DNA from 3 places in the Mesorhizobium sp. FG116 genome. Region 2 is predicted to be linked to each of the others. Evidence: riboswitches for the same ligand, from Rfam matches in the RefSeq annotation. Region 2 holds a riboswitch; each other region holds the start of a gene.
The links. Region 2 has a riboswitch for glycine ahead of gcvT (glycine cleavage system aminomethyltransferase GcvT). Riboswitches for the same ligand answer to the same signal wherever they lie in the genome.

Region 1: linked by a shared signal. The riboswitch ahead of ACODTY_RS22335 (D-amino acid dehydrogenase) and the one ahead of gcvT (glycine cleavage system aminomethyltransferase GcvT) in region 2 are both predicted to bind glycine.
Region 3: linked by a shared signal. The riboswitch ahead of glyA (serine hydroxymethyltransferase) and the one ahead of gcvT (glycine cleavage system aminomethyltransferase GcvT) in region 2 are both predicted to bind glycine.

Annotation. Positions count from the first base shown of each region.
Region 1 covers NZ_JBMDKS010000046.1:1,192-9,135, reverse strand. Annotated here, with positions in the region: gene ACODTY_RS22360 (ABC transporter ATP-binding protein) at 1-543, opposite strand, end outside; gene ACODTY_RS22355 (ATP-binding cassette domain-containing protein) at 571-1,254, opposite strand; gene ACODTY_RS22350 (branched-chain amino acid ABC transporter permease) at 1,314-2,318, opposite strand; gene ACODTY_RS22345 (ABC transporter permease subunit) at 2,393-3,259, opposite strand; gene ACODTY_RS22340 (ABC transporter substrate-binding protein) at 3,269-4,510, opposite strand; glycine riboswitch at 5,148-5,241, shown strand; gene ACODTY_RS22335 (D-amino acid dehydrogenase) at 5,379-6,638, shown strand; gene ACODTY_RS22330 (GlxA family transcriptional regulator) at 6,679-7,737, shown strand; partial or broken gene ACODTY_RS22325 (IS630 family transposase) at 7,823-7,944, shown strand, end outside.
Region 2 covers NZ_JBMDKS010000035.1:15,675-23,618, forward strand. Annotated here, with positions in the region: gene ACODTY_RS20990 (cytochrome b/b6 domain-containing protein) at 39-902, shown strand; gene ACODTY_RS20995 (molybdopterin-binding protein) at 904-1,695, shown strand; glycine riboswitch at 1,813-1,899, shown strand; gene gcvT (glycine cleavage system aminomethyltransferase GcvT) at 2,052-3,152, shown strand; gene gcvH (glycine cleavage system protein GcvH) at 3,159-3,527, shown strand; gene gcvP (aminomethyl-transferring glycine dehydrogenase) at 3,536-6,346, shown strand; gene ACODTY_RS21015 (tetratricopeptide repeat protein) at 6,397-6,867, opposite strand; gene ACODTY_RS21020 (type II secretion system F family protein) at 6,996-7,944, opposite strand, start outside.
Region 3 covers NZ_JBMDKS010000047.1:3,638-11,581, reverse strand. Annotated here, with positions in the region: partial or broken gene ACODTY_RS22435 (branched-chain amino acid ABC transporter ATP-binding protein/permease) at 1-595, shown strand, start outside; gene ACODTY_RS22430 (ABC transporter ATP-binding protein) at 592-1,302, shown strand; gene ACODTY_RS22425 (ABC transporter ATP-binding protein) at 1,352-2,446, shown strand; gene ACODTY_RS22420 (ABC transporter permease) at 2,539-3,387, shown strand; gene ACODTY_RS22415 (ABC transporter permease) at 3,384-4,259, shown strand; gene ACODTY_RS22410 (ABC transporter substrate-binding protein) at 4,267-5,310, shown strand; glycine riboswitch at 5,431-5,517, shown strand; gene glyA (serine hydroxymethyltransferase) at 5,945-7,204, shown strand; gene ACODTY_RS22400 (GntR family transcriptional regulator) at 7,262-7,944, opposite strand, start outside.

The DNA.
Region 1 (7,944 bases), on a different contig from region 2:
CTCGACAATCTCATCGATAATCGACGGCTGGATACCTTCGGTTGGCTCGTCGAGCAGAACGAGTTTTGGATGAGCACAAAGGCATCGGGCAAGTGCCAGCAACTGCTGCTCTCCACCGGACAGTGCTCCGCCCGGTCGAGAAAGATATGCCTTGAGCCTTGGAAAAGTGGCCAGTACCTCCTCAATAAGGTCTTTATCCGGCTGCTTCGATAGGAGACATCCCATTTGTAGGTTCTCCAACACCGTGAGATTGGAGAAGATCTCGCGCCCTTGTGGAACAAATCCCAAACCGGCCCGCGCGCGCGCCGTCGTAGACGCATCCGTGATATCACGTCCGGTAAAGACAATCTGTCCGGCGTTCGCCGGCAAATACCCCATCAAGGAGCGCAGGAGAGTCGTCTTCCCCATTCCGTTATGCCCGAGAATTCCAACAAACTCGCCGGCCTGCACAGAAAGCGAAATATCCGTCAAAATAGGCACTCGGCCGTAGCCAGCACGCAGGCTATTGACGCTTAGGATCGGCTCGGTTGTCTGGAATTGCATCGCGTCGGCTCCAATGCGTACGGTCGGTCATGTAGCCTGTTTACCGAGATAGACGTCACGCACCCTCTGGTCGGACAGCACCTGATCGACGTCGCCTTGGACGAGGATCTTGCCTCTGTTGAAAACAGTCACCGTTTTGGCAATCTTGCGAATGAATGGCATGTCATGCTCCACGACAATGAGAGCATGCGTCTTGTTAATCTCCCGGATCAGCTCGGCGGTGCGAGCAACTTCCTCCTGGGTCATGCCAGAAGCAGGTTCGTCCAAAAGGATGAGCGTCGGGTCTTGCGCCAGCACAGTTGCGATTTCGACCCATTGGCGCTGGCCATGCGCCAATTGTCCTACAACGCGCGAGGCAATCGTTGTCAAATGCAGTCGCTCAAGTGTCATCGCCATCTTCACTCGGGCCTCGGCAGCAGAGCGACCTCGTTTGGCAGCGACGAAGACGTTTTCGGCCACGGACAGGCCATTGAAAACGTTCGCAACTTGCGTCTTGATTCCAACGCCCAGCCTGGCGATGGCGTGGGGGGCGGCGCCGGTAATGTCGACGCCGCGGAACAGAATCCTGCCCTCGGTAGGGGTGAGTTGGCCGGTCAGCATCTTGAAGAACGTGCTCTTGCCCGCACCGTTTGGGCCGATAAGACAACGCAGTTCCTGCTCGCCAAGCGTGAAATCGACATTCGACACCGCCGCCACGCCTCCGAAGCGCATCGACGCCCCGCAAGCCTGGACGAGCGCCGAACCGCCGCTGTCACTGGTGCCAACTAGCTTCACAGCTTGATTTCCCCTGCAACCTTGTCGAGCGCATTGCCGGACGGTGAATTCTGCATTTTGCTATTCGACCGGCTGCGCTCGAGAAGCTGATCGACGATTCTTCGTGACGTAGGAAGGAGGCCTTGCGGGACCAAAAGTACGAAGCCAATCAATACGACTCCCAGGCCGAGATTGGGATCGACAGTCTGCTGAGTGCCTCCGACTATGAGGAGAGACTGAACAATAATCGCACCAATCATCGGTCCTACTAGAGTGCCCACGCCGCCGATGAGCACGAAAATGATGACTTGTGCCGACATCTGCAGAGCGAATACCGGGGGGCTGATGAAGCCGCTCCAGTTTGCGTAGAGACAGCCCGCAAGCCCCGCAACACCTGCTGAGATAACGAAAGCGATCAGTTTATAGAGGCGCGTGTCATAGCCCAGGAGCTGTGCGCGCGTGTTGTTCTCACGGATGGCGACTAGAACGCGCCCGAAGCTGCTGGCCAGAAGCCCCCTCAGCATCACGTACACAAGGATCAAGGCTCCGATCGCTATGTACCAAATCCACTCCGTATCGAGTTGATTGCCATGATCGCCTGGTAGATTGAGGGCTGGAATCGCCGGGATGCCGTTGAAACCTCCCAGCTCTGCATCACCAATGCGGTATTGGCTGCCGGAGGTTGAATTGACCAGTTGAAAAATGATGATGGAGACCGTCAACGTGACAACGCCGACATAGGCGTCGCTGACGCGGCCGTAGAACATGAAATAGCCAAGCAATAGCGCGAAGAAGGCCGGAACGAAGATCGCCAGCGCCACTGCGGGCGTGCTGTCGCCTAGATTGATGACGGCGACGGCATATGAATACCCTCCCAGTCCCAGGAATGCAGCCTGTCCGAAGGACAAGATACCGGCGTGCCCCCAGAGGAACCCCTGGCTTAGACCGTACATGGCCAGAGCTGCGAATCCGGTGAACTGAACCACCGCGTACAGGTCGAGCGCCCGCGGGACGGCAAACATTAGCACGACGCCGATGGCAACCGTACTCGCGACTCCCGCCCACGGCGGCAAACGGAAGCTTGACGACGAAACCCTCATAGCCAGCGCCTCAGAAAGCTACCGGTGATGCCTTGCGGCATCGCACGAATGAGAACAATTGCGGTAGCAAGAAGCGCAACGTCGCCAATGATCGGAGTGGTCAGAAAAGCCGTAATCTCGTTTATCAAACCGAACAACGTGGACGCCGTAGCCGTGCCCGCAACGATAGCCGGCCCCCCGCTCAGAACCGTAATGAACGAACGCGCCACATATGCGACGCCCATGCCTGGCGAGATGCCCGAGATAGGAGCCAGAACACCCCCGGCCAAGCCGGCAAGCGCTGCGCCCAATGAGAAAGTTGCCATATAGACGAGCCCCGGCGAAACCCCCATGGCCGCGGCCATGCCTGGGTTCTGCATGGTCGCCCGAAGGATAAGTCCGAACCTGGTTCCCAGCATCAGCATCATCATCAACACGACCAGCACGACCGCGGTAGTGATTATGATGATGCTATGAAGGCTGGCGCCATATCGCCCGATGTCGAAGCTTCCCACGGGGGACGACAATCCTCGCACTACGTTGCCGAAGAGGGTCGTGGACAAGCCAACCAAAGCGAGGCTGATGCCCCACGTGGCCAGCATGGTGTCCATCATCCGCCCGTAGAGGAACCTAATGATGCATCGCTCGAGGAGTAAGCCAATAAGTCCGACCACAATAGGTGGCAGTACCAGCATGGCTATCCAGATATTGACGCCGGCGTGGTTGCTCATCACCGCGGTGTAAGCTCCGAGCATGATGAACTCGCCGTGAGCGAGGTTGATTATGCGCATCATGCCGTAGATCACGCTCAAACCGAGCGTGATCAGAACCAGCGTCGCAACACCGGTAGCGACGTTAAACGCCAGCAGGGCTCCAAGGTCCACTGTCTTGCCTCAGTTTTCCGGAGTGAACTGCTTGTTGGTCTTTGGATTTTTTACGAGGTCGCAAGCACCGTTCGTGTCTGCCGGAAATGAATTTGGGAAAGTCTCCAGAATTTCCCAGCGACCGCTCTTCGGCCAAGCCAGATAGGTGTTGCGGATGCAATGGTGGGTACCCGGATCCATCGTGACCTTACCGGTCGGAGAATCGATGGTGAGGTTCGATTGCAATGCGTCGATGACTTTGTCGCGGTCCAGCGACCCCGCCTTTTTCACGGCCTCAGCCCAGAAAGTTACACCTTCATAGGTCGCTGTCGCGAGCTCGCTAAGGTCCGTGACGTCTTTTCCGTAGGCCGCCTGCATGTTCGCAACGAAGTCCTTGCTGGCTGGCGTATCGAGATCGTTGTACCAGGCGTAACAGGTGAGGATGCCGTCGGTCGTCGAGTGGTCCATCGTCGTGAGTTCGTCGCCAATGCCGAAAACGCTCGAGGCGAGATGGATTTTGCTTTTCATCCCTGCCGCATCCCACTGGCGGTAGAAGCCGGAATGATTGGCGCCGACCAGGGCGGACAGCACGAGATCCGGCTTCGCCTCCTGGATGCGACTGATCGCAGATGAAAAGTTCGAGACGTCGAGGGGGAAGAAGTCGGTCCCGAGGATCTCGCCGCCGCCATCGGCCATGAATTTCTTCATCCAGCTGGCCGTGGTGTGACCATAGTTGTAGTCGGCTGCGACGATGTATGCCTTCTTGCCCCAGTTCTTGAGGGCATAATCGCAAATATGATTGACCGTCTGAGCCGGTGTCGAGCCGGTGCAGAACACGTTGCGATCGCAGACACCACCTTCGTATTGCGTGTTGTAGAAGTACAGCATCTTGGCGCGATCCAATATCGGGCGAATGGCTTCGCGCGATGACGAGGTGATGCCGCCGAAAACAACGTCCACCTTCTCCTTGAGCGCCAGCGTCTGCGCGTATTGCGTATAGAGCTGGATGTTCGACTGCGTGTCGTAAGCGCTGAGCTGGATCTGCCTCCCCAACAGACCGCCGGCCTTGTTGAGTTGGTTGATCGCATACTCGGTCGTCTGAATCATACGCTTGCCTTCAAGCGCGAGCGGACCGGTGTTGTCGAGGAGACTCCCGAACTTGATCGGCTCCTCCGCAAGAGCGTTGCGGGCAAAGAACGGCATGGCGAGCGACCCGGCCGCTGCACCTGCTGCGATTTTCAAAACACTACGCCGCGTGGCAATTGTGGTCATTGTAGGCTTCCCCTTTTTCTGTGCGACTACGACCTCGCAAAAAATCCACAATTCCCACATTTCTGTCAATAGGAAGTAACAAAAATAACCGCAACGCCCTCTGCTATCCATTTAACATACTGATTTTATTTAATAGAATTCAATTCCTCACATAACTGGCAAAGCTATATGATGCCACAATTGTCACATCCCTTGACACATGGTGTAGCCCGCACTGTCGAGCAATCCGGCAGGGCAAGGCATGGCGGCCGGTTTGTGACTACCACTAGGTGCCAAGCTTAGGTTGTGGAGGAAACTTCAATCCAGGCTCTGTGTGCCGCACAAGTAGCCGGCAGGTTACTGGTCCTGCCAGAATGGCCTTCGTGTTTGATTTTGGAGGACCGCGGGTCGCGTCCGATTCGCCGACAAGCGACAAGGCCAATCGAAGCACAAGACGCGGAAGCGCTCGGTCCACGCGAGTTTCCTCGTCAGGAGCGCATCGCTTGGCCTCGGCTGCCATTGTCTCAGCTTTGAAATCCACCCTGTCGAGCTTCGGTGCACTCTAAGCACGACCTTGACAGCTTACCGTAACGACAGAATTCCCAATAGGAATATCACTTGACTGACGCTGTCCAACCCCCTATCCAACATCTGTCACAATGGCCAGACGGGAGAGCTCAGCGACATTGTCGTTGGCGCCAAAGGAGCAAGCTCCCCAGGAATCTCTCAGGCGGAAGGACCGTCTGGCCAGACAGTCTGGAGAGAAGCGTTTCGGCGCTCACCGAAGGGGACGTTGCCCAAGAGGCAGCGAAGCTCTCAGGTTAAAGGACAGATGGGGATCGAACGGGCCTGCTTCAGGCCTTTGATCCACTGTTCCGGGGAGTCTCCCATGACGAAAATTGCAATAATTGGAGCCGGCATCACCGGCGTTACAACCGCGTACTCTCTGATCAAGAGAGGCTATCGCGTCACCGTATTCGACAGAAATCGGTATCCCGGTATGGAAACGTCGTTCGCAAACGGCGGCCAACTGTCGGTGAGCAATGCCGAGGTTTGGAACCATTGGTCAACCGTGGTCAAGGGGCTGCGCTGGATGCTGCGCAGCGACGCGCCTCTGCTGATGAACCCCAGGCCCAACTGGCACAAGTATAGCTGGCTAGCCGAGTTCGCCGCCAACATCCCCCGCTATCGGGCGAACACCATAGAGACCGTCCGCTTGGCCCTGCTTGCCAGACAACGGCTCGTCGAAATCGCCGAAGCGGAGGCGATCGATTTCGACCACGTCAAGCGTGGAATCCTGCACATCTATCGGGACCGAAGCAGATTCGAGCGAGCGGGTCAGGTGAATGAACTGCTTCAGCAAGGTGGGCTGGCACGTCGGTCAGTCACCCCGCTCGAGATCAATGAAATCGAACCCGCAATTCGCGGAACCTACTACGGCGGCTACTATACCGAGGCCGATTCAACGGGCGACATTCATAAGTTCACGCGCGCCCTCGCGATGGCATCGCAGAGGCTGGGCGTTGATTTCGTTTCCGGTGCCGAGGTTGCCGATCTTTCGCTCGGAACTCGCTCGGTAACGGTGGAGCTGGCCAAGTCGGATAGTCGGCCGGGTGCCTACAAAGAGCATTTTGACGGCATCGTCATTTGCGCGGGAATTGAGAGCAAGCGGCTGGCCAAGCTGGCGGGAGACCGGGTGAACATATATCCGGTGAAGGGATATTCGATAACCGTCAATCTGCAATCCGATGTCTCCCAGGCGGCCGCCCCGTGGGTCAGTCTCTTGGACGACGATGCCAAGATCGTGACGAGCAGGTTGGGGTTAACGCGGTTTCGCGTCGCAGGAACTGCCGAGCTGAACGGAGCCAACAGAGACATCCGGGCCGACCGCATCCGTCCGCTTGTCGACTGGACGAGAACGCTCTTCCCAAATGTGGAGACCGACAGCGTAACGCCTTGGGCTGGCCTGCGGCCCATGATGCCTTCGATGCTGCCGAGGGTCGGGAGCGGCCGTCATCCCAGTGTATTCTACAACACCGGGCATGGTCATTTGGGCTGGACGCTGTCGGCTGCTACGGCAGAAGTGGTCGCGGCGAAGGTCGAGCAATCCATGCCTGCCGACACTCTGTCCTACGCGAAGGCGGCGTGATCGGTAAGCGCCGGAGTCGCTATGCCCAGGACAAAGCAGCATGCCAGTAGCTACCAAAGCCGCGCCTAGGTCATTTACATTTTACCTTTTGCCCGGGTTTTCGATCCGGGCATTTTCTTCGGCCGTCGAGGTCTTGAAACTCGCGAACGAAGTGCTCGGAAGAGCTGTTTATGGCTGGTACATCGTTTCCGAGGATGGACAGCCCGTGACGGCCAGCTGTGGGGTAAGTGTTGGCATCGACAGCGCTTTGCGAACCGAAAGAGAGAGGCTGCGGACATCAGGTGAGATTTCTGCAGCTATAGTATGCGGCGGAAGCGCCTATCCGTGTCCGGATAGAAAGCTCGATGCCTGGCTGAGAAGTTGTCGCGCGCGCAACATTAGTCTCATCGGCATCGGCAGCGGCATCTTCGCCCTTGCGAGAACCGGGCTTGCCGAGGGGTGTCGTTGTGCCGTCCACTGGGAACAACTTCCCCGCTTTTGCGAGGAGTTCCCCGGAGTTGCGGCCGTTCAGACCGCCTTCGAACAAGATGGAGATCTACACACCTGCTCAGGGGGAGACGCGTCCTTCGATATGCTGCTGCGGCTGATCGAGCGCGACCACGGCGAGGTCGTCGTCAATCGCATTTGCGAAAAGGCTATCGCATATCGCATCCGTTCACCCGGGAACCGACAGCGGCTTCCTATGGCCTCTCGCGTCAAACTTAACCATCGATCTGTAGTGAAAGTCGTCGAAAAGATGGAGGCCAGCATCGACGACCCGCTCAGCGTCAATCAACTTGTGGCCGCAGGCGGCATATCGCGCAGGCAACTTGAGAGACTGTTTGAGAGGGAGCTCGGGCGGTCACCAAAGCGGTACTATCTGGAGCTCCGCCTCGAGCGGGCCAACCTGCTTCTTATGAGTACGACCTTATCCATCCTGCAGATAGCGCTGGCTACCGGGTTTCCCTCGCATTCGCATTTCTCCAAGGTTTATCGTGAAAAATATGGAAACCCGCCTAACGAGACCCGGTCCTCAGCCCGCGGAAACGGTCGGTCCTCGCCCCTGAATAACGACCATTCCGAAGATGTGTCTTGGTCCAGCCTTTCGATGACGGCCTAGAGCACGTCCGGGCATCGATGAATCGATTATGATGTAATGCCAGATCCAGCCTCTGATTCAACATCCGCTTTGGCGGAGGTTGATAATGGCGAGAGCGTTCGGCGAGTATTTGCGGTTGCGTGTCTTTAAGGCTGCAGACGAGTAAGTCAGGCGGCAACACGTTTCGGCATCGGGTATCGAGCGCGATCGGCTGGATCGCCCGGGCGA
Region 2 (7,944 bases):
ACCTGGCCGTCCGAGGGATTTTCGACATGAGTGCCACCTTGCGCAGCACCGAAATCGCCGAGTTAGACCCATTGGAAAAGGGGCCGCTCGTCTACCGGCAATCCGCATGGACGCGGCTTACCCACTGGCTCTGGGCCATCTCGCTGCTATTTCTGCTGCTCAGCGGCCTGCAGATATTCAACGCCCGTCCGCAGCTCTACATCGGCGCGGAATCAGGCTTTACCTATGACAATACGATCCTTCGCATAGGCGCGGTCGACTCTCCCGAAGGACCTCGCGGCTTCACCGAAATCTTCGGTAAGCGATTCGATACCACAGGTGTCTTCGGCTGGTCAGGACCGCCCGGCCAGGAACGGCAGAGAGCCTTCCCTTCGTGGCTAACGGTGCCCTCCTATTACGATCTTGGCACTGGACGCGTGATCCATTTCTTTTTCGCGTGGCTTTTATCAATAACACTTCTCGTTTGGCTGGTGGCCAGTTTGCTCAATGGACATTTCAGGCGTGACCTCGCGCCTCGCGCCAGTGACCTGCGCAAGCTACCACGCGATATTGCCGACCATGTCCGACTGAGATTCCATCACACCCACGACTACAACGTGCTGCAGAAGCTCGCTTACGCCGGTGTGCTGTTCATACTCATGCCGCTGATGATCCTCACCGGCTTGACCATGTCGCCAAGCATGAATTCCGTGCTGCCGTTCCTGCCTGATCTGTTTGGCGGCCGGCAGACCGCGCGGACCATCCACTTCGTCGTGATGCTGATGCTGGTCGCGTTCTTCTTCATTCACATGGCGATGATCCTGGCTGCCGGCCCGCTTAACGAACTGCGCTCGATCGTCACCGGCTGGTATCGAACCGATCCACCCGCCCCCTCGAGGCCGAACACCAAGCGCGGGGCGTGAGATGGGTAAAATCATGCTCAACCGCCGAAAATTCCTCACAGCAGCCGGCATTGGCGCCTCCAGCGTCGCGCTCACGGGATGTGATGTCTTCGACAACCAACTGCGCATTGGTGCGCCACTGCGCAGCTTTCTCGAAAACGCTAACGATTTGACCTGGCATACGCAACGCTTGCTTGCCGGACGCGATGCCCTTGCGCAGGAGTTCACCGAGGCCGACATCCGCCAGCCTATGCGGCCCAACGGCGTTACCGCCCCGGATGACGAATTCTACAAGGGTCTCATGGCCAAGGATTTTGCCGACTGGCGCCTGGAGGTGGGCGGCTTGGTGGAAAAACCTCTGACGCTCACGCGCGATCAGATCCTCGCCATGCCCAGCCGCACGCAGATCACACGTCACGACTGCGTCGAAGGGTGGAGTTGCATTGCCAAGTGGACCGGCACGCCGCTCGCGCATGTGCTCGACGAAGCGGTGGTCAAGCCGGAAGCACGCTATGTCGTGTTTCATTGCCTCGACACCATCGACCGCAGCCTATCCGGCGAGATCAAATACTACGGGTCGATTGATCTCGTTGATGCGCGGCACCCGCAAACCATTCTCGCCTATGGGTTGAACGGAAAGCCGCTGCCGGTAGAGAATGGCGCGCCCCTGCGCGTTCGCGTGGAAAGGCAGCTCGGCTACAAGATGCCAAAGTACATCCACAAGGTCGAATTGGTATCTTCGTTTTCGTCGATCGGAGGCGGGCGCGGCGGGTATTGGGAAGACTACGGCTACGATTGGTATGGCGGCATCTGAGGAATAGTCGTCGCGAATTATGTCGGTGATAAAAACACTTAGGCCAGCATGTCGCCTGGAGGTGACAAGTCGTCGCGACTAGGCTATGGACTCACGCGTCGGAGGCTGATTTGGCCTCAACTGTTTGCGGGAGAGAGCAGCGAAAGCTGCCGCCGAAGGGGAAATAGCCCGAAATCTCTCAGGCAAAAGAACCGTAGGCAGAACGACACTCTGGAAAGTCGGGGCTTCGAAAACCCCGCGCCGAAGGTGTAAGCGCCGCCGACAGAGTTCCGGTTGCGCGAGTCTCTCAGGCTTCAGACAGAGGGGCACGGACTGGCCGCACGTTGCGGTCGATTTCGTGTTGTTCTGGAGAAGTCATGGCAGGCGATGAAGTAAGACACCTACCCCTCGAAGACTTGCACATTCAAGCTGGAGCGCGCTTCGGAGCATTTGCCGGCTGGCACATGCCGCTGACCTATCCGGCCGGCGTCATGAAGGAACATTTGCATACCCGCGATCATGCGGGCCTGTTCGATATCTCGCACATGAAACTGTTCGAGGTGCGGGGCAAGGATGCCGTAGCCTTGCTCGACAAAGCTTGCCCGCTGCAGGCGGACGCGCTCGCAATCTCGCAATCGAAATACACGCTGTTGCTCAACGAGGCCGCCGGCATCATCGACGACCTCATCGTCACGCGGCTCGGCGACGACCGCTTCATGGTGGTGGCGAACGCCGGCAACGCCTCCGAAGATGAGGCACATCTTCGGAAGCTGGCCGGAGGCCTTGCCGTCACGATTGATCCGCTCGATCGCGTCTTCCTCGCCCTACAGGGTCCCGATGCGTGGGCGGCACTGTCGCGAGCCGGCATCGAAACGGGCTCGCTCCTGTTCATGCATGGCATCGAACCGCGCGAAAACTGGTTCATGACCCGCTCCGGCTACACAGGCGAAGACGGGTTCGAGGTCGGCCTTCCGGAAAAGGATGCGCGCGAGCTTGTAACCAGGCTTCTCGGAGACGATCGCGTGGCATGGGTCGGCTTGGCAGCCCGCGACAGCCTGCGTCTTGAGGCCGGCTTGTGCCTGCATGGCAATGACATCACGCCCGAGATCAATCCGGTTAATGCGGGCTTGATGTGGGCCATTCCGAAAGAAATACGCGTCTCGGGCAAGTTCGTCGGCGCGGATGCGCTGCGGGCGGTTTTGGCGCGCGGCCCACTTCAAAAGCGGGTCGGCCTGAAGGCAGAAGGTCGGCAGCCGGTGCGTGCGGGGGCAGCACTGGTAGATGCCGAGGGCAAAGCCGCCGGACATGTGACTTCCGGCGGCTTTGGCCCTTCGACCGGATTTCCGGTTGCAATGGGGTACGTCGCCGCTCCGCTTGCCGCCAACGGCACCCAAATTTTCGCAGATGTGCGCGGCACCAAGGTGCCGCTCACCGTCCACTCCCTTCCGTTTTTTCCTCATCGCTACCGCAAAGGATAAATCCTCATGGCAACGACGTATTTTACCGAAGACCACGAATGGCTCCGCGTTGAAGGAGACGTGGCAACGGTCGGCATTACCGACTACGCGCAGGAACAGCTTGGCGATATCGTGTTCGTCGAAATCCCTCAGGTCGGCAAAGGCCTTACAAAGGGCGATACCGCAGTCGTGGTCGAATCGGTCAAGGCAGCATCCGACGTCTATGCGCCTGCCGACGGTGAGGTGACGGAAGCCAACGAAACTCTGGGCTCCGACCCGGCTCTCGTCAATTCGGCCGCCACCGGCGACGGCTGGCTCTGGAAGATGAAACTTTCTAACAAAAGCCAGCTCGACGGCCTCATGGATGAAGCCGCGTACAAAGCCCATATCGGCTGAATGGTGGCATCATGACAACGGCACCTTACCCTTTCACGGCCCGCCACATAGGGCCGGGCCCGGATGACACTCGCGCCATGCTTGCCACGATCGGCGTTCCGTCAGTCGAGACGCTGATCAGTCAGGCCGTGCCTAACTCGATCCGGCTGGAGAACCCGCTCAACCTGCCTGCCCCCGCCAGCGAGGCGGATGCATTGGCCGAGCTATCGGCGATAATGGCGAAGAATACCGTTCTCAAGAGCTTCATCGGCACCGGCTATCACGGCGTCAACGTGCCGCCCGTGATCCAGCGCAACCTGTTCGAGAACCCCGCCTGGTACACGGCCTATACACCCTACCAGGCAGAGATCAGCCAAGGCCGGCTGGAGCTTCTCTTCCACTTCCAGACACTGGTGACGGAGTTAACCGGCCTGCCGGTAGCGTCGGCTTCGCTTCTGGACGAGGCAACCGCCGTCGCTGAAGCCGTTGGCATCGCCTGGCGCTTCCACTACGGCAAACGGCCAAACATCATCGTCGCCGGTTCGCTGCATCCGCAGGTTCTGGATGTCGTCAAGACGCGCGCCGAACCACTGGGCATCAAGGTAGAAGGCGATAAAGCCGACGAACAGACGGCTGCTGTCATCGTTCCGTGGCCGGATACGTTCGGTGTTTTTGGCGATTATGCAGATATCGTGGACAAGGCTGCGGCGGCCGGCGCGCTGGTCATTGCGGTTGCCGACCCGTTGGCGCTGACGCTCGTCGAAGCGCCAGGCAAACAGGGAGCCGACATCGTCGTCGGCTCGATGCAGCGCTTCGGCGTTCCGATGGGCTTCGGCGGACCGCATGCTGCCTATCTCGCTGTCTCCGACAGGCTGACGCGGCTTATTCCGGGACGCCTCGTTGGCCAGTCGGTCGATGCCCATGGCCGCCCAGGCTACAGACTGGCATTGCAAACGCGCGAGCAGCATATCCGTCGCGACAAGGCGACCTCAAACATCTGCACGGCGCAGGCACTTCTTGCCAACATGGCGGCCGCATATGCAATCTGGCACGGGCCTTCGGGTCTGCAAGGCATTGCAAGCCGTATCCACGCTCTTGCTGCCAGCCTCGCTGACGGTCTCAAGGCCGCAGGCTTGAGTGTGGTGGGTGAAAACCGCTTCGATACAGTGACGGTTGAGATCAAAGGCAAGGCCGCGCAGATCGCAAAGGAAGCCGAAAAGGGTGGTCGACTGCTGCGCGCTATTGATGCAGATCGTATCGGCATCAGCTTCGACGAGACGTCGAACCAAAACGATGTCGCTGCGATTGCTGCATTGTTCGGAGCCAAGGCGGGAAAATCTTCCAGCACCATGCCCGGAAAGCCGCGCGGCAAGGAATTCATGAGCCAGCCGGTATTCCATGAGAACCGTTCGGAAACCGACATGATGCGTTTCCTGCGCAGACTCGCCGACAAGGATCTGGCGCTTGACCGCGCGATGATTCCCCTCGGCTCCTGCACCATGAAGCTGAACGCAGCCGCTGAAATGATGCCGGTTAGCTGGCCGAGTGTCGCGAACCTGCACCCGTTTGCGCCCAAGGCGCATTCGACAGGCTATCGCGAAATGATCGACCAGTTGGAAGGCTGGCTCTGCGAGATCACCGGTTTCGACGCCGTGACCCTGCAGCCGAACGCCGGCAGCCAGGGCGAATATGCGGGCCTGCTTGCCATTCGCGGCTACCACCTTTCGCGCAATGAGGGGCACCGCAATATCTGCCTGATCCCCTCCTCCGCACACGGCACCAATCCGGCCAGTGCGGCGATGGCGGGCATGTCGGTGGTTGTTGTTCGTTGCACCGAAGATGGCAACATCGACATCGAGGACCTGAAAGCCAAGGCTGCCGCCAACGCGGCCAATCTGGCGGCGTTGATGTTCACCTATCCCTCGACGCACGGCGTGTTCGAGGAAGGCGCGAAGGACATCTGCGCCATTGTCCACGAACATGGCGGCCAGGTGTACTTCGACGGCGCCAACCTCAACGCTCTGGTCGGCCTTTCCCGCCCCGGCGACATCGGCGCCGACGTCTGCCACATGAACCTGCACAAGACCTTCTGCATTCCGCATGGCGGCGGCGGTCCAGGCATCGGACCGATCGGGGTAAAGGCACACCTTGCGCCTTATCTGCCCGGTCATGTGACCGAAGGCTCGGCACATGCCGTGGCTGCCGCACCATTCGGAAGTGCTTCCATCTTGCCAATCACATGGATGTATATCCGTATGATGGGTCCGGACGGGTTGAAGCAGGCAACCGAAATGGCCATCCTGTCGGCCAACTATCTGGTGGCGCGTTTGGGCAACCACTATTCGGTTCTTTACCGGGGCCGCAGCGGACGCGTCGCGCATGAGTGCATCCTCGACACCCGCGTACTGAAGGAAAGCTCGGGCATTACTGTCGACGACATCGCCAAACGGCTTATCGACTACGGTTTCCATGCACCGACAATGTCATTCCCGGTCGCGGGGACATTGATGGTGGAGCCAACCGAATCCGAGCCGAAACGCGAGATTGACCGTCTTTGCGAAGCGTTGATCGCGATAGCTTGCGAAGCCGAGAAAGTGGAAAAAGGCGTGTGGCCCAAGGACGACAATCCCCTCGTAAATGCCCCACACACAGCAGCCGAGGCGCTGGCCGGCGATTGGAAGCGTCCCTACTCGCGGCTTGAGGCAGCCTTCCCCGCCGGGGACGCCGACACCGGCACCAAATACTGGCCACCGGTCTCGCGCATCGACAACGTCGCGGGCGACCGCAATCTCGTCTGCTCCTGCCCGCCGGTTACCGAATATCTCGGTGCGGCCGAATAATTGAAAAAGGCCGGCGCTATGCGCCGGCCTTCTTCACTCGCCCCCGCGATTTATGCCTTGTCGAGCAGCGCCAGATTGGCATCAACGACCGTGGTATCGGCCATGGCATTGCGCGCCTCAAGAAAAAGCGCCCTCGCCTTCTTCTTATTTCCGCGCAACAGTTGCGAATAACCCATGTTGTTGATGATCTGCGGCTTGCGGCCGGCCACCTTCAAGAGTTGATCATAGGCACGGTCGGCAAAGTCGAAGCGGCCAAGTTGATCGTATGAAGCGGCAAGACCCATCCATGCCTCGGCGTTGTCCGCCTGCAGTTCAACCGCCTTTCGGAAGTGCTTTTCTGCAAGTCCGTAGTTGCCATCACGGAACTGGGCCTTACCAGATGCAAGATCGGACACCTCTACGCTTTCAGGCATAGCGTCGATCGCAGTCGTCTTCGTCGCGTCTACAGAAGTTGTCGTACAGCCTGCCAGTGCGATGGCGGCAACCATCGCAGCCGTTGCCATGAAAAGTCCGTGACGCATGCCCCTGCCCCAATCGCCCGCTTCGGCGGGTCGTTTTCGTATCGTATATTAGAGGCGAGCGATTAAACTTCGGTGCCAAAGTGCGCGCAGATTAACACGCCCTGCAAAGCGCGCATTAACCATCCAACTTACTGTGAAGTCATCTTCACGATGATCGGTATGATTGCGATCATCAGCACCACAGGCAGAATGCACACGGTGACCGGCACCGACATCTTTGCGGGAAGCGCATGCGCCTTTTCTTCGGCAAGGGACATGCGCTTGTGCCGCATTTCGTCCGAGAACACCCTGAGCGCCCCGGACAGGCTGGTTCCGAGTTCTTTCGACTGTTGCAGCAAGGTGGCGAAAGAGCGCACTTCATCCAGGCTTAGCCGGTCCGACAGCGCCTTCAGCGCATCGTCCAGACTGCGCCCGGCGCGCAATCCCAAGGAGACAAGCTGCAGGTTCTGGCTGAGCGACGGATAGGTGTTTGCAAGCTCGCGCGATACCCGTTCGATCCCTGCTTCCATGCTCATACCCGCATCGGAACACACGATCATGAGATCCATGAAATCCGGGAACCCGTTGCGGTATTCGCGGGAGCGCTCGCGGATTTTCTGGCCGAGCACCAAGCCTGGAAGGAAATAACCTGCTGCGCCCGACATGATCACCAATGCCCAGCGGCTGGTGGCCGTGGCATCGGCGTTGGCCAGCCATTCATTGAAGATGAATGCGGCCAGTGCCGCGCCTATGAAACAGCAGAATCGTATCAGGAAGAACATGCCTGTGGCGCGCGGGTCCATATATCCGGCTTGGATAAGCCTCATGCGCAGTCGCGCAACATTTTCCGGATCGCTGCGGGCGTAAAATTCCTGCGCAGTCCGCGCCGCTTTTTCGCGCACGGCACTCGTGTTTCTTTTGGGTGCCGGTTCGTTCTGCTGCTGAGGCGTCTTGTCTTCCACGCGCAGCCTGCGCTTGACGTCGTCACGATTTCCCTTCGCAGCTACCAATGGCCAAACCACCGCCCCACCGCCCGCGAGAAGCAGCAGAGCCGCCACCGGCATCAGGGATGTCGGTCTCAACAAGGCGAGGAATTCC
Region 3 (7,944 bases), on a different contig from region 2:
GGAACGCACTTCCGGAAGCATCCACGTAGACGGCACCGAAATCGGATCGAACGACCCGCAGAAGATTGTGGCATTGGGGGTCGGCCGAAAGTTTCAAACCGCGAATGTCTTTGACAGTTTGACGGTGGCTGATTGTTTGCGGTTGGCCCAGTGGAAGGGCCAGATGCCATCTCTGGCCAAGAAATCAGATGCGCTCTCGCTGCCCGACTCGGTTCGGCTGGTGGTCGAGGCGACCGACTTGGCATCCCATCTCAATGACCGCGCTGGTTCTTTGAGCCACGGCCTTCGCCAGGCACTCGAGCTGGCGATGGTCTTGGCGCTCGAGCCCACCGTGCTGCTCCTCGACGAGCCAACGGCTGGCCTGACAAAAGAAGAGCGGAACAAAATTGCCGTGGTTCTTGAGAAACTTCGATCATCGAGCGAGTTGTGCATTCTGCTAATTGAGCATGACTTTGACTTCGTAAAGCAAATCAGCAGCCGGATGGTTGTATTGCATCAGGGCGAAATTGTCCTCGACGGCACGGTAAGCGAAGTGGCGGGATCGGATCTCGTGCGATCGATTTATCTCGGCCATGCGAAGGAAGAGCAGCCATGACCGCGATCTTGAAAGTGGACCAATTGCGGGGCGGATACGGCTCGACTGAGGTTATCCACGGTCTGTCTCTTGAACTCCGGCGTGGGCAGATTTTTTCCCTCATAGGCAAGAACGGTATGGGGAAGTCCACGTTGTTGAAGCTTCTCCTCGGCTTGCTTGCTCCCACAAGCGGAAGAATAACGTTCGACGGTTCCAACATCGCGGGTGAGACGCCAAACGCGATCATCGCCCGCTCGGTGGCGTACGTACCCCAGGACCATGCCCTCTTCCAGGATTTGACCGTCGAGCAGAACCTGCGTCTGGGCGCCCTCGCAATTCCAAAAGCTGACTTTCAGGAACGGATCCGGACCAGCTTTTCGTACTTTCCATTTCTGAGGGACCGATTGAAGCAGAAAGCCGGCACCCTTAGCGGAGGCGAGCAGAAGATGCTGCTGCTTGCGCGGGCACTGATACCCCGGCCGAAACTTGTCCTCATCGACGAGGTCTCCGAAGGCGTGCAGCCAATGGTCGTGCAGCGCATGGGCCAAGTTCTAAGCAACGCTGCGAAGGTCGACGGGATGAGCATTCTGCTCGTGGAGCAGAACATTGAATTCGCTCTCGGGCTCTCGGATCGGTTCGGCGTGATCAATCAAGGAAATCTGGTCGAGCAGGGGGACCCGACCGAAGCCGGGGTCAGGCAGAAGGCGGAGGCGCATCTGACCATCTGACTGGCATTTATAGCCCCTAGTGACGCGCCGAAGACCGGGAGGAGAAGGTATGTTGATGCGTAACGAGCAAGACACAGCGGTCGTAGAGATACGGAGGGTTTCCAAGTCATTTCGCTCGCCGGAAGGGTCCACGATCCATGCCGTTTCCGATCTGAGCCTCTCTATTCCGGCGGGACAGTTCACAACCCTCCTGGGTCCGTCGGGCTGCGGCAAGACGACCCTGCTGAGAATGATCGGTGGCTTTGAGGAGCCGAACAGCGGCAGCGTCCTGATTGATGGCGTCGAAATGACCTACAAGCCGCCCTATGAGCGGCCAGTAAATACGGTTTTTCAGCAGTACGCCCTGTTTCCCCATATGACCGCCGCGGAAAACATCGGCTACGGCCTCAGCGTGGCTGGCGTTTCGCGGTCTGAGATCAGTCGACGAGTCTCCGAAGCTCTTGAGTTGGTCAGGCTCGCCGATTTCGGCAGTCGCTCAGTCCGCAAGATGTCGGGCGGTCAGCAGCAACGAGTGGCGCTGGCGAGAGCGCTCATTCTCAGGCCGAAAATCCTGCTCTTGGATGAACCGCTCGCCGCGCTCGATCGGCGCCTCCGTAAGGACATGCAGTTCGAGCTCAAGAAGCTTCAGCATGAACTGGGCATCGCTTTCCTGTGCGTCACGCACGATCAGGAGGAAGCGCTTGCCATGAGCGACCAGGTTGTCGTGATGAACCGGGGGCGCATCGAACAGATCGGCACCCCCTGGGATGTCTACCAGAAACCCAAGACCCGGTTTACCGCAGGGTTCGTCGGCGAGATGAACTTTCTGCCCGCGGTGGCGCAATCGACCGACGGGTCCCAAACAAAATTTGAAACGGGAGACGGCACATCGCTCTTCGCGGCTGCGAGTGATGCTGTCGCCGGACGTTCCTACGTTCTGGCGCTGAGGCCAGAGCAACTCCGTGTGACGAGCGCCCCTCCGGCCGTCGGCCTCGAAGGTCGCGTGGTGGAAAGCATCTACCTTGGCACCAGCACCAGAGTCGAAGTTCAGGCTGCTGGCTGCACGATCCAAGCCGCGTTCGAGGGAGGACGGGCCACTTGGGTGCCGGGTGAGACGATCCACCTCGCGTATGAGCCCTCGGAAGTGCTGGTGCTAACGCCATGACCGCGACCGCCGACCATTTGGGTCCGTCTACGGAAGCTGCTGCCTCACGCCGGGGCAAATGGAAGGGCCCCGCCCTAACGCTAGGTCCCGGCATGATCATGTTGCTGCTGCTGTTCGTGGTTCCGGTCTCGCTCGTCACGATCTACAGCGTTCTATCCCGCGACACATACGGCGGGGTGGTTTGGTCTTTTAGCCTTCAGGCATACGAGAAACTGATCGGCATACCGGACCCCGATGAGCTTCGGGACACCTGGGACTTCATATATCTCGGCGTCATCCTGAAATCAGTAATCCTCGGCGCGGTGACGGCAGTGTTGGCGTTGTTGGTGGGCTACCCTGCTGCGTTTTACATAGCACGCTGCGACCACAAGAAGAAATATTTTCTCCTGTTTCTTGTGACCGTGCCGTTCTTTGCGAATGCGCTTATCAGGATGTACTCATGGATACTGATATTGAGGGGCGACGGTATCCTCAATCATACCTTGATGTACCTCGGTATTATTTCCCACCCACTTCAGATCATATACACGCCGTTCGCGGTGACAGTAACCATGCTCTATCAGTACCTCCCGTTCATGGTGCTGCCGCTCTTCGCTTCGATCGAGAAGCTTGATGCCACATTGATAGAGGCGTCGCTCGATCTGGGCGCCAAGCGCTCGACAACCTTCCGGCGTGTCGTTCTCCCTCTGACCCTGCCGGGCGTTATGGCCGGCCTGGTGTTGGTTTTTGTCCCGGCGATGGGGAACTTCGTCGCGCCCACCCTCATAGGCGGCGGCAAGGACCTCTATCTATCGACGCTCCTCGCTCAGTCGTTCCTCTTGGCGCGCGACTGGCCGTTTGGGTCCGCCGTTGCAACTTTCCTATCGGTCATCGTCGTCCTGTCGCTTCTCGCGCTTGCGCTAGCGGATCGGCGGAACGCTGCAAAAGGAGCCTCGGCATGACCAGTTGGATGAAGGCTGGGTGGCGGCTGCTGGCTGCGCACACCTGGATATTCTTTCTTTTCCTCTATGCCCCGATCTTCATGCTGATCGTTTACTCGTTCAATTCGAACACCGTCAGCATGATGACCTGGAAGGGGTTCACCTTCGATTGGTATCTGCGGGTATTCGCCAACCTGGGGCTGATCTCTTCCGACCGCACCTTCCTTGGCTCCGAAAACCTGCAGCTCTACTCCGATCCTGCACTCGGCCGTTCGTTGAACAACAGTCTCATCGTGGGCTTCAGCGCAGCCAGTCTGGCCACTGTGATCGGAACCCTGACGGCACTTGGCCTGGATCGCTATAAGTTTCGGGGCAGGGCGGCCTACCAGAGCTTCCTTCTCGTTCCGATAGTCATTCCGGACATCGTTCTCGGGCTGGCGTTGCTCATCTTTCTGTCAGCGCTCGCTTTCCCCCTTGGGCGAGTTTCGGTGATCCTGTCGCATACGATTTTCCTCTCGTCCTACGTCACGATCGTCGTTGGCAGCCGGCTGGCGGGTATGGATCGTACCTTCGAGGAGGCTTCGGCAGATTTGGGTGCCAGGCCGCTCACGACGTTTAGACGGGTGACGTTGCCTCAACTGACGCCCGCCCTTGTCGGCGCTTTCCTGCTGTCGCTCGTCATATCGTTCGACGATCTCGTCATTGCTTTCTTCACCTGCGGCGTGGGGTCCACGACGCTGCCGGTATTCCTGTTCAGCGCGATCAAGCGGAACGTTTCGCCAGAAATCAACGCCGTCGCCTGCCTGATGATCGTCGTCTCGATGGCGATCGTAGCCCTGGCGCTGCTTGTGCGCCGACCGACCTTGGAAAGCTCAACAAAAGAAGGGAACTGACATGAGAATGGCCAAAGGACTCGCACTGTCGCTGCTCGTGGCGGGTGCTTCCGTAATGAACGCGCAGGCACTTTCAGCTGCGGAACTCAATCTCTACAACTGGACGGTCTACATAAATCCAGAGATCCTCTCGGATTTCTCGAAGGAGACGGGGATCAAGGTCAACCTGGATAACTACGGCACCAACGAGGAGATGCTGGCCAAGATCCAGGCTGGCGCAACTGGCTACGATATCGTCTTTCCGTCCGTCCACATGCAGGACATCATGACCAAGCTGCAGCTTCTGCAGCCCGCAGGACTGAAGACGCTCAAGGGCTATGACAACATCGACCAGAAGTATTTTCTGTCGAAGACCGACGCCGACCACGACATCTGCCTTCCCTACAATCGTGGCACAACGGGGCTGATGTACAACAAGAAGCTAATCGGGGGCACCTCTGTCGACACGTGGAAGGTCGTGTTCGATCCGCCTGCCGAACTGCACGGCAAGATCGCGATGCTCGACGACGTGCGCGAGACGATCGGCGCCGCCTTGATGTACAACGGTTTTCCGATCAACTCGACCGACCCGAAGCAACTGGCCCAGGCTCGAGACACCATCTTGAAGGCGAAGCCCTACTGGGCTGCCATGCTCACCGACGGCATCGGCGACAAAGTGATCAACGGAGACTTCGTAGTCGCGCAGTGGTGGTCCGGCACCGTAGTCCAGACGATGGACACGAAGCCTGACGATATCGGGTACGCCATTCCGAAAGAAGGAACCAACGGTTTCCAGGAGGACATGTGCCTTCTCGCCAGCGCGCCGAATGTCGACAGCGCGAAACGGTTCTTTGAGTACATGATGCGGCCGGAGGTCAACGCCAAGAACACAAACTGGCTGCGCGGCTGGTCGACGAACAAGGCGGCTCTTCCGCTCATCGATCCCAAGCTGACCTCGAACACGTCGATCTATCCGAACGACGAGATCTTCAAGCGCCTCCAACTGCTTCGGGACGTGGGCGACAAGATCACCCTGTACGACAAGATCTGGACCGACGTTAAGGCTCGCTGATTGCAGCGAAGGATCGGGCGGCCGTTAAGCGGCCGCCCGAATTCCGGCAGCCCAATCGTGGGAGCGCAGGCGAGATTCCGACCACGATATAGACCCCTTCGTCAGAGGCAGACCCAGCCTCGAGTGTTTGCGGGAGAGAACAGCGATAGCTGCTGCCGAAGGGGAAATCGCCCGACATCTCTCAGGCAAAAGAACCGCTGACAGAAGGACAACTCTGGAAAGTCGGGGCTAGCCCCGCCGAAGGTGTAAGCGCTGCTGACAGAGTCACGGGGCGCGAGTCTCTGAGGCCTCAGACAGAGGGGCACGAAATCGACCGTCAGCAGCGGTGGGCTCGTGCGGCTCTGGAGAAGACGCGACGGGCGAAGACACCAAAGACCGATCTGTTGAAACTGCATGATGTCGCGGGTGATCGTGCCGGCGTGTTGGTGGGCTGGCCGATGTCGCTGGCTACGTCCTGCAAATCGTCGGTCCAGACAGCTGCGAAACTTTCGCCGCCGGTACCCTACATCGACACTCATCCTCCGCTCACAGCTGGATTGCTCTCGCCTTTCGAAATATGGCGATCCTTCAGTCAACTATCTTGGCGTTTTTCACTCGACTAGACCAAAGCAAGCACTCGAAACAAGAGGCGAAAATGAAACGCTATTATAATCTGACCGATGTCGCAATTGATACTGCTATCAAGCGGGAGCTCGACCGACAGCAGCACCGGATAGAGCTCATTGCATCGGAAAATATTGTCTCTAGTGATGTGTTAGCTGCACAAGGGTCGGTCCTCACCAACAAGTATGCAGAGGGTTATCCGGGTAGGCGGTACTATGGCGGATGCGAGTTCGTCGATGCGGTTGAAACTCTAGCAGTCGAGCGGGCCAAGGCATTGTTTGGTGCGACGTTTGCGAATGTTCAACCGCATTCGGGCGCCCAGGCCAACCAGGCGGTGTTTCTGGCTTTGCTTCGGCCGGGCGATCGGATAATGGGCCTTTCCCTGGCCCATGGCGGCCATCTTACCCACGGCTCGCCTGTGACCATGTCCGGCAAGTGGTTCGACGCGGTGAGCTACGAGGTTCGCCAGTCCGACCAACTCATCGACTATGCAAACGTTCGAGCGCGCGCGATCGAGAGCAAGCCAAGACTGATCATCGCAGGCTCGTCGGCCTACCCGCGCTCCATAGACTTTGCGGCCTTCCGGCGGATCGCTGACGAGGTGGGAGCGTATCTGATGGTCGACATGGCCCACTACGCGGGCCTCATCGCGGCCGGGCTGTATCCACATCCTCTGCCGTATGCTCACGTAGTGACGAGCACGACGCACAAGACCCTCCGAGGACCTCGGGGAGGCATGATCCTTACGAATGACGAACGTCTTGCCAGAAAGATCAACTCGGCTGTCTTTCCCGGCAATCAGGGCGGCCCGCTTATGCATGTCATCGCAGCGAAAGCCGTCGCTTTCGGCGAAGCATTGCAACCTGGGTTCAAGGACTACGCAGCACGGGTGATCGACAACGCCAGAGCGCTCAGCGATGCGCTGACAGTCGGCGGTCTCAACATCGTCTCCGGCGGCACCGACAGCCACATGGTGCTCGTTGACCTGCGCCCCAAGGGCGTGAAGGGCCGCGATGCCGAGGATGCGCTCGGACGCGCCGGCCTGACGTGCAACAAGAATGCAATCCCGTTCGATCCGGAAAAGCCTGCAGTCACGTCGGGAATCCGGTTGGGCACGTCAGCCGGCACGACGCGCGGTTTCGGAGAACCCGAGTTCAGATGCATCGGCCAGTTGATCCTGAAAGTCACCGAAGCGTTGGCTGAGAAAGGTATGGAGGGCGATCCTACACTCGAGAGTTCCGTGTTGGGCGAAGTCCGCGAGCTCTGTCGGCGATTTCCGATCTACGGTTGAGCGCCGACCGAAATTCAATCTTGATGCTCTGACGTGGCCGAGTGGCATGTTCAAGGGTCAGACCCTTTCACTCTCCGCGTCGCCCCGAAGCCATGAAAGGGCCGACTTGGGCTCAGGTCGGTCGAGTTGTAGGTCCTTCTCGACATGCCGCAGATGATTCAGCATCTCTGCCGCGGCAGCTTCACCGTCGCCGGATGCGATTGCTTTGGTGATGGTGCTGTGCTCATCCGGCGGGCAAGCATCCTCTCGTTCGGCGTGCAACAGGATCGCCAGGCATGTCAAAGCCTGAAGGCCCATCATCAGGCGGGTAACAACCTCGTTTCCGGCTAGTTCCGCCAGTAAAAGATGAAACTCTCCCGTCAACCGGACCAGTGTGCCACGGTCGCCTCGCGTGCGGGCGTCAAGTTCGTCTGCTAAGTGGTTCCGAAGCTTGGCGAGCCCTGCCTCAGTGGGAGCAGCAGCGAGTATGCGAACAACCTCGGGCTCCACCATCTTTCGTACGGCGAGGATATCGCGCGTCTGCTTCCTGGAGGGAGAAGCGATCGTTGATCCCACGTTCGGCAATTTCACTATAAGGCCATCCTGAGCAAGCCTCGCCATAGCTTGTCGAACCACCGTACGGCTTACATCGAACGCAGCTGCGAGTTGGTCTTCGGTCAGGCGTTCCCCCGGCCGCATGCGCTGTTCAAAGATTGCCTGGACGATCCGGCGGCGTATCTGCGCCTCTGACTTTCCGTGCG